3 regions of the Shewanella sp. KCT genome follow, and region 2 is predicted to be linked to each of the others. Evidence: predicted binding sites of a transcription regulator. Region 2 holds the regulator's gene; each other region holds the start of a gene.
What was found. Region 2 encodes LexA, which represses DNA repair genes until DNA is damaged. Its sites were predicted from a motif close to TACTGTATNNNNATACAGTA; they were not measured.

Region 1 (4,176 bases), on a different contig from region 2:
CGGCAAAGGGTAGTTTTGTGATAATCAGGTTCGTCAGGTAGTCGCCGGGAAGGTCGAGACCCTCAGAGAAACTGCCGGTACCGAAGATGATGCTGACCTCGCCATTATCGCAGCGCTGCTTATGATCTTGCAGCAGCTGCTGACGGGAGGCTTCCCCTTGAATAAGCAGCGGCGACTTAATCTTGCTTCTGACCAGATCGGCCACCTTCTCCATCTGCCAGTAGGAGGCAAATAGCACCAGGGTCGCCATCTCACCGTCGATAAGCGTGAGGATCTGTTCCGCCAGCTCGTCGGTATAGCGATCGTCCGTAGGTTCGGTGCGCATCTTGGGCAGATACAGGGTGGCGTTCTGCTGGAAGTCGAAGGGGCTGTCCATGGCCAGATAGCGACTGCCATCGTTGATGGAGAGCCCCACCTGATGGGTAAAGTGATTGAAGTTGTTCAGTGCCCTCAGGGTCGCGCTACATAGCACCACGCCGGCAGCCTTCTCCCATAGGAGGTTCTCGAGCATATAACCCACCTCGATCGGCGAGACATTAAACAGATAGTCGCTCTGCTTACCCACCAGATGCTCGACCCAGCGAGCCATGGGCGCTCCCTTGGCGCTGTCTTCCTTGGCCATCATCTTCCACAGCTTCTGCAGATTCTCCAGGCGCTGTAACATGAAGCCGGTTTCGCTTAGTAGCTGCTCAGATTGATGCTTAGGTAGCTCGCCATCCTTAATCGCCTCGTTGAGCAGCACCAGCATCTTGTTAAATTGCTTGAGCGCACTGCTCGACGCCGTGGCCAGGTTTTCTGCCAGCATGGTTAAGGCCGCCGGTAGCTTGCCGTGTTCGAAGCGGATGCGCCGCTCGGGGTTATCAAATTTGGACGCCTGGCCGTCGCAATATTGGGCGACGCTGGTGAGTAGGCTGGTGAGATCGTTGATGTGATCTAGCATGGCCTGGGCGGGGGCTATGATGTTGTTGCTCTTGAGCTGGTTCTGCAGCTTGGCGCTGGTCTTGCCGACCTTTTCCAGCCAGTCGATGGCGCCCCTAAGGGTTGCCTGGGCGCTGGAGAAGTCTCTGGCCACTATCGGCAGGTGATGGGCCTCGTCGATCACATAATAGAGCTCTTCCGGATCTGGCAGAATCACCCCGCCGCCCAGTTCGAGATCGGCAAACAGCAGACTATGGTTGGCAATTAGCACATCCCAGGTGTCGACATCTTCACGGGCCTTATGGAAGGGGCAGTGCCTGTGGCTGGCGAGTTGTCTGTGGCAGCTGTGTTTATCACAGGCGATCTGCTGCCACAGGTGATCGGGCAGCTGCTGAGACAGTGTGTCTCGCTCGCCGTTCCAGCGTCCTTCGTGAAAGTCTTTCAGCAGGCCTTGTAAGAGCTCGACCTGGCTATGGTCAGGCTTGGTCTGCCACATGGCCATCTGAGTGCCGTCATCGCCGCCGATCAGCATCTCAAGCTTAGAGAGACAGACATAGCGCTGACGCCCCTTTACCAGGCCGAAGGTGAAATTAAGCCCAGATTGCTTGGAGAAGAAGGGCAGATCCTTATTGAGCAGCTGCTCTTGCAAGGCAACCGTGGCGGTAGCGATACAGACCTTCTTCTTGCTCGCTAGTGCCAGCGGAATCGAGCCTAAGATATAAGCCAGTGACTTGCCTATGCCAGTGCCTGCCTCGACCACTATGATGCGTCTATGCTTGTCATATTCACCGGCGAGTGTCTTGGAGATCTCGGCGACGATATAATTTTGTTCCCGGCGCGATCTAAAGTTAGGCAGGGCGGCGGCAATCTCTTTGTAAATCGTTCGGATCTGGGTTTTAACGTCGGCAGATAACATGAAGGCTTAGTGCTGGCAAATAATGCTGTACATAATAACAGTGATTACATAGCCTAAGAAGAGTTGAAGTAAGGAATTCACGACTTATTTGTTGTCGTGTCACCTAATGTGTTGAAATTAATTGGATAATAGCCAGGCTTGCATGATTTAAACACCCCGCTGGTGAGCGTAAAAGGGCGGATCTTAACCCGTCACCACCAAGGCAGCGAATTACATTATTACCTTAGTACGGCCGAAGGGCCGGTTCGGGTCATTGTGCCCAATGGCGAGCGCATCTGTTTTTGTCGTACTCAGGATGAATTGAGTCTGCTCGGCGGCAACCATGAGAGTTGGATACGCAGCGAAGCGCTTAACCTGACCACCTTCGACGATGAGCCGGTCAGCGCCCTCTATTTCGCCAATAATCAAAGCTTTCGTCATCTAAGCCGTATCGCCATCGATAAGGGGATCTCCCTTTACGAGTCTGAACTCAGGGCCGAGCAGCGTTATCTCATCGAACGTTACATCGCCTTGGACGTAGAGTTTATCGGCCGCTGGCAAAGCCAAGCACTAGACACGCCTACGCTCATCGCCGAGCGGGCCAGACGGAGTGAGCTAGATGTTAATCGAGAAGTTAAGCTGGCTGTGGTCTCGCTGGATTTCGAATGTGCCATGGATGGAGAGCTTTTTAGTGTCGGGCTGTACGGCCAATCGGCCAGCGGCGAGCCCTATCAACAGGTGATCATGGTGGGGGAGGCGTGTGACTCGCCGCCTGAGTATCTAGAGCTTGTGCCCAATGAGGCGGCGTTGATTAAGGCGCTGCTGGATTGGTTTAAGCTCAATGATCCAGACATCATCATAGGCTGGGCGGTTGTGACCTTCGACCTGGCGCTCTTGTATCGCAGAGCCAAGGTGCTCAATATTCCGCTGACGCTTGGCAGGCTAGGCACTCAGCTTTCTTGGCGTGTCGATAACAAATATCGACCCGAGACCTTAATCTTGCCGGGCCGTGTGGTGCTCGATGGCATCGACTGGCTCAAGGCGGCCTTCTATCAGTTTGACAGTTTTAGCCTTGAGTCTGTCGCCAGAGAGCTACTCGGCGAGGGGAAGGCGATTCACAACGTCAGTCACCGCGCCGAGGAGATAGCGATCCTGTTTCGTGAGGATAAGGCGGCGCTGGCCCATTACAATATTACCGACTGTCGCCTGGTGTGGGAGATCTTTGCCAAAACCGATCTGCTGGCCTTTGTGATGGAGCGTTCGCGTCTAACCGGCTTAGAGCTCGGCCGGGTCGGCGCCTCGGTGGCGGCGTTTAATAATCTTTATCTGCCCCATCTGCACCGCGCCGGCTATGTGGCGCCCAGTGTGCCGGTCAGCGATGGCATAGAGAGCCCAGGCGGCTATGTGATGGATTCCAAACCCGGTCTCTATCAACATATATTGGTGCTCGATTTTAAGAGCCTCTATCCCTCTATTATCAGAACCTTCTTAATCGATCCCAAGGGGCTGGTGGAAGGATTAAAAGAAGGGGCTAATGCTGAGGTAAAGGGAGCAAGTGAAGGCAATGACACCGTGCCCGGATTTTTGGGCGCCCAGTTTAGTCGCAATTCTCCTATTCTGCCTGAGCTTATCGCAAGCCTGTCTGCCAAGCGCGAAGAAGCCAAGCGCGAAGCTAACGCCCCCCTGTCGCAGGCGATAAAGATCATCATGAACTCTCTCTACGGAGTGTTGGGGTCTCGCGGCTGCGTATTCCACGATGCGCGCCTGGCAAGCTCGATCACCCTAAGGGGTCATGAGATCATGAAGCAGACCAAGCAATGGATTGAGGCTCAGGGCTTGACCGTTATCTATGGCGATACCGACTCTACCTTCGTGCATATCTCCTCGCCCGAGCGTGTCGGTGATATCGACGCCTTTGCTAGGGAGTTGGTCGCATCGATCAACGAGAAATGGCGACTCAAGCTCAAGCAGGAGTTTCAGTTAGATTGTTATCTCGAGCTTGAATATGAGCGACATTTTGAGCAGTTCTTCATGCCGACACTGCGTGGCTCGACCGAGGGCTCAAAGAAGCGTTATGTGGGCGCCTACCTGCAGGAGGACCAAAGCCTCAAGCTGGTGTTCAAGGGAATGGAACAGGTGAGGAGTGACTGGAGCCCCTTGGCGCGGGAGGTGCAGGCCGAGCTCTATTATCGCCTGTTTGCCAAGCAGGATGTGCTCGGCTATTTAAAACAAATTGTGGATGCGCTGCAGCAGGGAAAGCTCGACGACAAGCTGATCTTCTCTAAACGCCTCAGGCGCAACATCGAAGACTATACCGCCAAGTCATCACCCCATGTGAAGGCGGCGACCCTCTGGTGCCAGCG
Region 2 (4,176 bases):
CCTCGCCCTTGCTGCTGCGCTTGTAGGCACCCAGACCTGCCACGGCATAGTAGACCACACCCGTCATGGGCACATAGACGATCCCCATGATGGGGCGGTTGTGCTCGACCAGGGCGATGATCACCGAGAAGTCGCCGCTACCGGCGATAAACTCACCGGTACCATCGAGAGGGTCAACCAACCAGTAACGCTGCCAGTCGGCGCGCAGGGAGAAGGGAATGTCGGCCGCTTCTTCTGAGAGGACGGGGATCTCAGGGGTAAGGCTGCTTAGCTGGGAAGAGATGATCTTATGGGCCGCGATATCGGCTGAGGTTACCGGGGTATTGTCGGATTTCACCTCTTTGTCAAAACTGCCCTCGAGGTAGATACCTTTGATGGCCTCACCCGCCTCGATGGCAATCGAAATCGCCTGCTCAACATACTCTTCTGGCTTCATCACAACTCCAACAGCCTACATCTGGCAATGCCTAATATGAAAATTTGAATTAACTACTTTAGTTTTAGATGTTTCTGTGCCAAAAACAAGGCGCTAACGCTTCGAGATTCGGAAAAATCATCTTCTAATAACAGCTCAGACCACTGGCTCAATGGCCAGCGTACCACCTCTATGGGTTCAGGCTCGTCACCCTGCAATCGACTCTCATACAGATCTTCGGCGACGAAGATCTGCATCTTGCTGGCAAAGTAGCCAGGCGCCAGGCTCAACTCCATCAGATGGGTCAGCTTACGGGCGCCAAAACCTATCTCTTCCTGCAGTTCACGGTTGGCCGCCTCGGCATGAGTCTCGCCGGGATCCACCAGGCCCTTGGGAAAGCCCAGCTCATAGCTGTGGGTGCCCGCCGCATATTCGCGCCCCAGCAGTAACTCCTCGCCATGCACAGGCACAACCATCACGGCGCCGCGGGCGTTGCCCTTCATGCGCTCATACTGACGCTCAACCTGGTTCGAAAATTTTAAATGCACCTGCTCTATCTGAAACAGACGGCTCTGGGCAACAACTTCGGCATGTAGGATCTGCGGCTTTTTGTCCGGCATGAAACTTCCTGATAAAAATGGCGTTTGCTTAACCACTCAATCTTACTATGATGGGCCTAATCCACAACTCAAACCAAGGAATTTTTTTACTCGATTTATGTTTCCCTGGAATAAGATAGATACCGTGCTGCTGGATATGGACGGCACCCTGTTGGATCTGCATTTCGACAACCATTTCTGGCTCAGTCTGGTGCCTCAGGCCTTGTGTGAACAAAGGCAGATCCCTAAGGCCGACGCCCAACAACTAGTGGAGACAGCCTACGCCAAGGTCTTCGGCACCCTGGAGTGGTATTGCCTGGAATATTGGCAACAGGAGCTGGGTCTGGACATTCTGGCTTTGCACCACACTCTGGTCGACCGGATCCAGCTGCGTCAGGACAGCATGCCCTTTCTCACCGCACTGGCCAGACACAGCAAGCGGCGCATCTTGGTCACCAATGCCCATCCCCACAGCCTGGCGCTGAAACTCGAGCATACAGATCTGGCTAACGGGCTCGATGAGATGCTCTCGAGTCACGCAACCGGCTATCCCAAGGAACACCCACAATTTTGGCGTCACCTGTTTAGTCAGTTTTCCCTGGATCCCAGCCGTTGCCTGTTTATCGACGACAGCGAGCCCATACTGCAGGCGGCCAAGCAGGCCGGCGTTGGCTACCAGCTGGGGATCAAGAATCCCGACAGCCAGAAGCCTCACAAGCAGTTTGCCGACTTCCCGGCCATCGACGATTACCATCATCTACTGCTCTCACTTGAACAGACGCATCTCGGCTAATCAATCACACTTTAGGCGCTAATCGCTTGATGGGATTGGGAGAAAATCTGGTTAATACTTGCACTGTATAAAATACTGTATATACTGACAGGTACTGTATGGAAAGACAGGATTAATCATGAGACCCTTAACCCCAAGACAAGCCGAGATTTTAGATCTGATAAAACGCAATATAGCCGACACGGGCATGCCGCCTACCCGTGCCGAGATTGCGCGTCGATTAGGCTTTAAGAGCGCCAACGCCGCCGAGGAACACCTCAAGGCCCTGGCCAAGAAAGGCTGCATCGAGATCATGCCCGGCACCTCACGTGGCATCAAGCTGACCCAAGAGGAAGAGCCTGAAGATCTCGGCCTGCCCCTCATAGGTCAGGTGGCCGCCGGTGAGCCTATCCTGGCCCAAGAGCATGTGGAACAACACTATCAGGTTGACCCTAGCATGTTCCGCCCCAGCGCCGACTTTCTGCTGCGCGTCAGGGGTGACAGTATGAAAGATATAGGTATTCTCGAGGGCGACCTACTGGCGGTACATAAGGTCGAACAGGCAAGAAACGGCCAGATAGTCGTGGCCCGCGTGGAAGATGATGTAACGGTTAAACGCTTCGAGAAACGTGGCAGTACCGTCTATCTGCATGCCGAAAATGAAGAGTATTCCCCTATCGTGGTGGACCTCACCACCCAGAGCCTGAGCATCGAAGGCCTGGCCGTCGGCGTTATTCGAAATGGAGACTGGCAATGAACAACCTAATGGGTATGGCGCCACGCCATCCAGGACTGTGGGTCGATCTCGACAGCTCACTAAAGCGCGGCGATGGCAACACTATCTCGACTACGGCAAGTTCGACCCAGGGCAAGCAGGAGCTGCAGGCCCTCACCCCGGAACTGGCTCGACTCAGTCAGCAGGGACAATGGGTGGTGTTAATCAGCCCACCTAATATAGGCTACAAGCAGATGCTGGCCGACGGCGGTGTGCGTATGGATCGCATCCTCTTGGTACACACCAAGGATGAGGTCGAAACCCTGTGGGCGATGGAAAAAGCCCTCACAAGTGGTACATCCAGTGCGGTGATCTGCTGGGCACAAACCCTGGATGCCCGTGACAGTCGTCGCCTACAGATAGTTGCCAAGAATACCCGCGCCCTGGGGGTGGTAATCGAAGATGCGAATGGTCACTTACCTGCCAACCCTTTTCCCCAAGAGGATCTCGGCGGCCAGACCTTGAGTCTGTTCAGTTCGCTGCATTGATATTCCGCGCTTTACCTTTCCATACAGACGCCCCGCCAGGGGCGTTTTTGTGTCTGTTTTGTTTAGAAAAATAAAATAAAAGTGATCTTGATCAATATTTAAACAGCCATTAAGTTAGTAAGAGATATCAACGATTATTTGTTATATCGCACAATTTGGTTGTCGGCTTGAGCGGCGAAAATGAACCTGTAATACCTCGCCCACAGAAGCTGAAATTGGTCTGATATATTCAGCCGTAAGTGCAAGCGTGGTCACCACCAGCAGAACAAGAGATTCACCACCGACGCACTTTGAAGTCATCGTTGCTTTTTTGGGAACTGAAGAGTTTGCATAGAGCCGAGACATACTGTGTGGCTCTTCTTTGTAGTTGCCTTCGCAATTGACAGAGGAGAAGTCTAGTGAAGCAAGTGTTGTGTTGTTTGCTGGCGTTGCTATTTACGCCCACCATACTCGCAGCAGATATGCCCCTGAATATGACATCAGGGGTCACAGAGATCAGCAATAAGGTGTTTAGCCTTCATATGACGATTCTCTATATCTGCTGTGCCATAGGCCTAGTCGTCTTTGGGGTGATGATCTACGCCATCATCAACCATAGGCGCTCCAAGGGTGCCGTCGCGGCAAACTTTCATGAGAGCACTAAGGTAGAGATCGCCTGGACGCTCGTTCCTTTTGTCATCTTGATCCTCATGGCCATCCCGGCCACCAAGACCCTCATCGCCATGGAAGATCCCAGCAATGCCGATCTCACCATCAAGATCACAGGTTCCCAATGGAAATGGCACTACAGCTATTTTGACCAAGACATCAGCTACTACAGCCTGCTGGCGACCCCCAGAGAACAGATAGAAGGTAAGGAGACCAAAGGCGAACACTATTTGCTGGAGGTCGACAAGCCACTGGTGCTGCCGGTCAATCGTAAGATCCGCTTCCTGATGACCTCGGAGGATGTGATCCACTCCTGGTGGGTACCGGCCTTCGCGGTGAAGAAAGACGCTAACCCAGGCTTCATCAACGAGGCCTGGACCCGCATCGACAAGCCAGGCATCTACCGTGGCCAGTGCGCCGAACTTTGCGGTAAGGATCACGGCTTCATGCCAATCGTGGTGCAGGTACTTTCTGAAGCC
Region 3 (4,176 bases), on a different contig from region 2:
TAACGCACTCGTTTGGCGCGCTCTTTCTGATCTTCGATGGGGCCGCTAGTGGCATATTTCTTAGCAGCCTTCTGTCTCGCCAGCTCGAACCAGTCGCAGTCGCTCTGATTGAGGCTAGACTCGATAATCTCTTTGGCCAGTCCCTTCTGGGACATAGATTGGCGTATCTTGTTCTGACCATGGCCTTTAGCGATATGAGAGCTCAGCAAGAGCCCGGCAAACCTGGCATCATCGAGATATCCCTGGCTTTCACATTGACCAAGGACAGCCTCTATCTCGCCGTCCAGAAAACCTTTCTGGTTCAGCTTACTCTTTATCTGATAGCGGGAATAATCGCGGCGAGCCAGCAGGCCCACCGCGACTTGCATCGCCGACATAGTCATTGAGAAACCATAGTCATAACAAAATCATTGTCATTACAAAGCCAGAGTCTTAAGGCAAGGCTTAGTTGACTCGGCGAGCTTAAAATACTTCACCGGTTTCCAGGTCGACGTTCTCATCGCCTGTGGCCGACTGAGCCACCGCTTGACCACCGCCCAGCAACATGGCGCGTAACGCCTGGTCGATTTCGGCGCCAATCTCTGGGTTCTCAACCAGGTATTTACCGGCATTGGCACGGCCCTGGCCAATCTTGTCACCCTTGTAGCTGTACCAAGCACCTGACTTTTCAATCAACTTGTGCATCACACCAAGGTCTACCAACTCACCGGTACGGTTAATACCTTCACCATAAAGGATCTGGAACTCTGCCTGTTTGAATGGCGCGGCAATCTTGTTCTTCACCACCTTAACGCGAGTCTCGTTACCAATGACCTCTTCACGATCCTTGATGGCGCCGGTGCGACGAATATCCAGACGAACAGAGGCGTAGAACTTAAGTGCGTTACCACCGGTAGTGGTCTCAGGGTTACCGAACATCACGCCTATCTTCATACGGATCTGGTTGATGAAGATCAGCAAGGTGTTAGATTGCTTGAGGTTACCCGCTAGCTTACGCATCGCCTGGCTCATCATACGCGCCGCAAGGCCCATGTGAGAATCACCGATCTCACCCTCAATTTCCGCCTTAGGCGTAAGGGCCGCAACCGAGTCGACGATGATCACGTCGACGGCACCAGAACGAGTCAGGGCGTCACAGATCTCAAGCGCCTGTTCACCGGTATCAGGCTGAGAACACAGCAGGTTATCGATATCCACACCGAGTTTTTGTGCATAGATAGGATCCAGTGCGTGCTCGGCGTCGATGAAGGCACAAACCTTACCTTCGCGCTGGGCCGCGGCAATCACTTCCAGTGTAAGGGTGGTCTTACCCGAAGATTCAGGACCATAGATCTCAACGATACGACCCAGTGGCAGACCGCCTGCGCCCAATGCAACGTCAAGCGACAGAGAACCCGTTGAGATAGTCTCAACATCCATAGAGCGGTTTTCACCTAACTTCATGATAGAGCCTTTACCAAACTGCTTCTCAATCTGCCCAAGGACCGCGCTCAGGGCTTTCTCTTTATTCGCATCAATCTTCATTCTGCTTTCCTCTCAATCACAGACGCTGCGCTGTGGGGTATCCGTTAAGTTAAAGCCCGCTGACCGTTTCCGCATCGCTTTAGGCTGTCTCAATATGCAACCTAGTATACTGTACAATCATACAGTATCAAGTACTGTATGCGATTATTTTTACCTAAGCTCAGACAAAGTCGGCTTACCAGCCCCAGTCGCATTAGCGCTAAATTTATCCAAACAGACAGGATAAATGCGCAACCTCCATCAATTTATTGTTAGTATTGTGGCCATTCATTCTGTGCTGGCCGCGGGGCTATGACAGACATTTTTGTAGCAGGATACCTTGGTTAATTCATGAACGCCGTCGATACTCAACATCTTGAAAAGCACACCCCCATGATGCGTCAATATCTGACGCTGAAAGCCGAAACACCCGATATGTTGCTTTTTTATCGTATGGGAGATTTTTACGAGCTCTTCTACGACGATGCTAAGCGGGCCTCAGAACTGCTGGGGATCTCCCTCACGGCGCGTGGCAAGAGTGGCGGCGATCCTATCCCCATGGCAGGCATCCCCTACCATGCGGTGGAAGGCTACCTGGCAAAGCTGGTGCAGCTCAGGGTATCTGTGGCGATCTGCGAGCAGATAGGCGATCCCGCCACCACCAAGGGGCCGGTAGAACGTAAGATTGTTCGCATCGTCACTCCGGGTACGCTTACAGATGAGGCCCTGCTGCAGGAGCGGCAGGACAACCTGCTGGCCGCCGTCTATCACGGCAAGGTGGGTTTTGGTTACGCGACCCTGGATGTCTCATCCGGCCGCTTCGTGGTCACCGAACTGGCCAGCAAAGAGGCGCTGGAAGCCGAGCTGCAACGCACCAATCCAGCGGAGCTGCTCTACAGCGAAGATTTCAGCGAGCCGGCTTTGATCGCCTCACTGTCGGGTAAGCGTCGCCGCCCCGAATGGGAGTTCGACTACGACACCAGCTACAAGCTACTGCTGGAACAGTTCGGCACCAAAGATCTCTATGGCTTTGGCCTGGGGGAAGTCAGGCTATCGCTACAGGCGGCCGGCTGTCTTATCCAGTATGTGAAAGATACCCAACGCACCGCCCTGCCCCATATCAACGCTATCACCCGCTTCAATCAGTGCGACAGCATAGTACTGGACGCGGCCACCCGTAAGAATCTGGAGCTGACCCGCAACCTGCAAGGCGGTAGCGACAACACCCTGGCCTCGGTACTGGATAACACGGCGACCCCCATGGGCAGCCGTATGTTGCAGCGCTGGATCCATGAGCCGCTGCGCAACCATAACATCATCCGCGCCCGTCATGATGCCATTGACGAGCTTCTGGACAACGGCTATCACGAAAACCTGCATGAACAGCTAAAAGCCCTGGGCGACATAGAACGTATCACGGCGCGTCTGGCCATTCGTAGTGCCCGCCCGCGTGACTTTGCCCGTCTGCGTCAGGCACTAGCCCTGCTGCCCGAGATACAGCAGCAGCTGGTAGACTGCAACAGCCAGCACCTCAAGGCGCTCTCGAGTCACCTGGGCGACTTCCCCGAGGAGCATGCCTTGCTCAGCCGCGCCATAGTTGATAATCCGCCTATGCTGATCCGCGACGGCGGCGTGATCAAAGAGGGCTATCACAGCGAGCTGGATGAATGGCGCAAACTCAGCCAGGGAGCGACCGACTACCTCGCCGAGCTGGAAGCCCGGGAGAAGGCTGCCACCGGCGCCTCGACTCTGAAGGTGGGCTACAACCGGGTGCACGGCTACTACATAGAGGTGAGTCGCCGCGAGTCTGATCTTGTGCCTATGAGCTACCAGCGCAGACAAACCTTAAAAAATACCGAGCGTTATATCGTCGCCGAGCTTAAAGAACATGAGGAGAAGGTACTCTCCAGTCAGGGCAAGGCGCTGGCGTTGGAGAAACAGCTATGGGAAGAACTGTTCGATCTATTAATGCCCCGCCTGCACGAGCTACAGGCCTTCGCCCGCGCCGCCGCCGAGCTTGATGTGATCACCAACTTTGCCGAGCGTGCCGAGCAGCTGGACTATCACAGGCCAGAACTCACGGCCCAGAGCGGCATACATATCGAGGCGGGAAGACACCCAGTGGTCGAGCGCGTCAGTCAGACGCCATTTATCGCCAACCCTGTCAGCCTCAACCCGGCGAGGCGCATGCTGATCGTCACCGGTCCTAACATGGGCGGTAAGTCGACCTATATGCGCCAGGTGGCTCTGATCACCCTTATGGCCCATATAGGTAGCTTCGTGCCGGCCCAGAAGGCCGCCATCGGCCCTGTGGATCGTATCTTTACCCGTATCGGCGCCGCGGACGATCTCGCCTCCGGCCGCTCGACCTTCATGGTTGAGATGACGGAAACCGCCAACATACTGCATAACGCGACGCCCGAGAGCCTGGTATTGATGGATGAGATTGGCCGCGGTACCTCGACCTATGATGGCTTGTCGCTAGCCTGGTCCGCCGCCGAGCATCTGGCGCAGAACTTAAAATCTATGACCCTGTTTGCCACCCACTATTTCGAGCTTACCCAACTGCCTGATCAGATGAAAAATGTGGCCAACGTGCACCTCGATGCCATAGAGCATGACGACACCATCGCCTTCATGCACGCGGTGCAGGAGGGGGCGGCGAGTAAGAGT

Region 1: a site for LexA is predicted at 1,858-1,877, ahead of dinG (ATP-dependent DNA helicase DinG). Genes of this name have one in related genera too.
Region 3: a site for LexA is predicted at 1,632-1,651, ahead of recA (recombinase RecA). Genes of this name have one in related genera too.

Annotation. Positions count from the first base shown of each region.
Region 1 is NZ_LVDJ01000003.1:302,130-306,305, forward strand. Features, by position in the region: gene dinG (ATP-dependent DNA helicase DinG) at 1-1,834, opposite strand, end outside; gene AYI87_RS06260 (DNA polymerase II) at 1,973-4,176, shown strand, end outside.
Region 2 is NZ_LVDJ01000007.1:219,794-223,969, reverse strand. Features, by position in the region: gene cysQ (3'(2'),5'-bisphosphate nucleotidase CysQ) at 1-436, opposite strand, end outside; gene nudE (ADP compounds hydrolase NudE) at 490-1,035, opposite strand; gene yrfG (GMP/IMP nucleotidase) at 1,133-1,807, shown strand; gene lexA (transcriptional repressor LexA) at 1,926-2,543, shown strand; gene AYI87_RS12325 (cell division inhibitor SulA) at 2,540-3,049, shown strand; gene coxB (cytochrome c oxidase subunit II) at 3,448-4,176, shown strand, end outside.
Region 3 is NZ_LVDJ01000010.1:90,780-94,955, reverse strand. Features, by position in the region: gene recX (recombination regulator RecX) at 1-383, opposite strand, end outside; gene recA (recombinase RecA) at 463-1,524, opposite strand; gene mutS (DNA mismatch repair protein MutS) at 1,855-4,176, shown strand, end outside.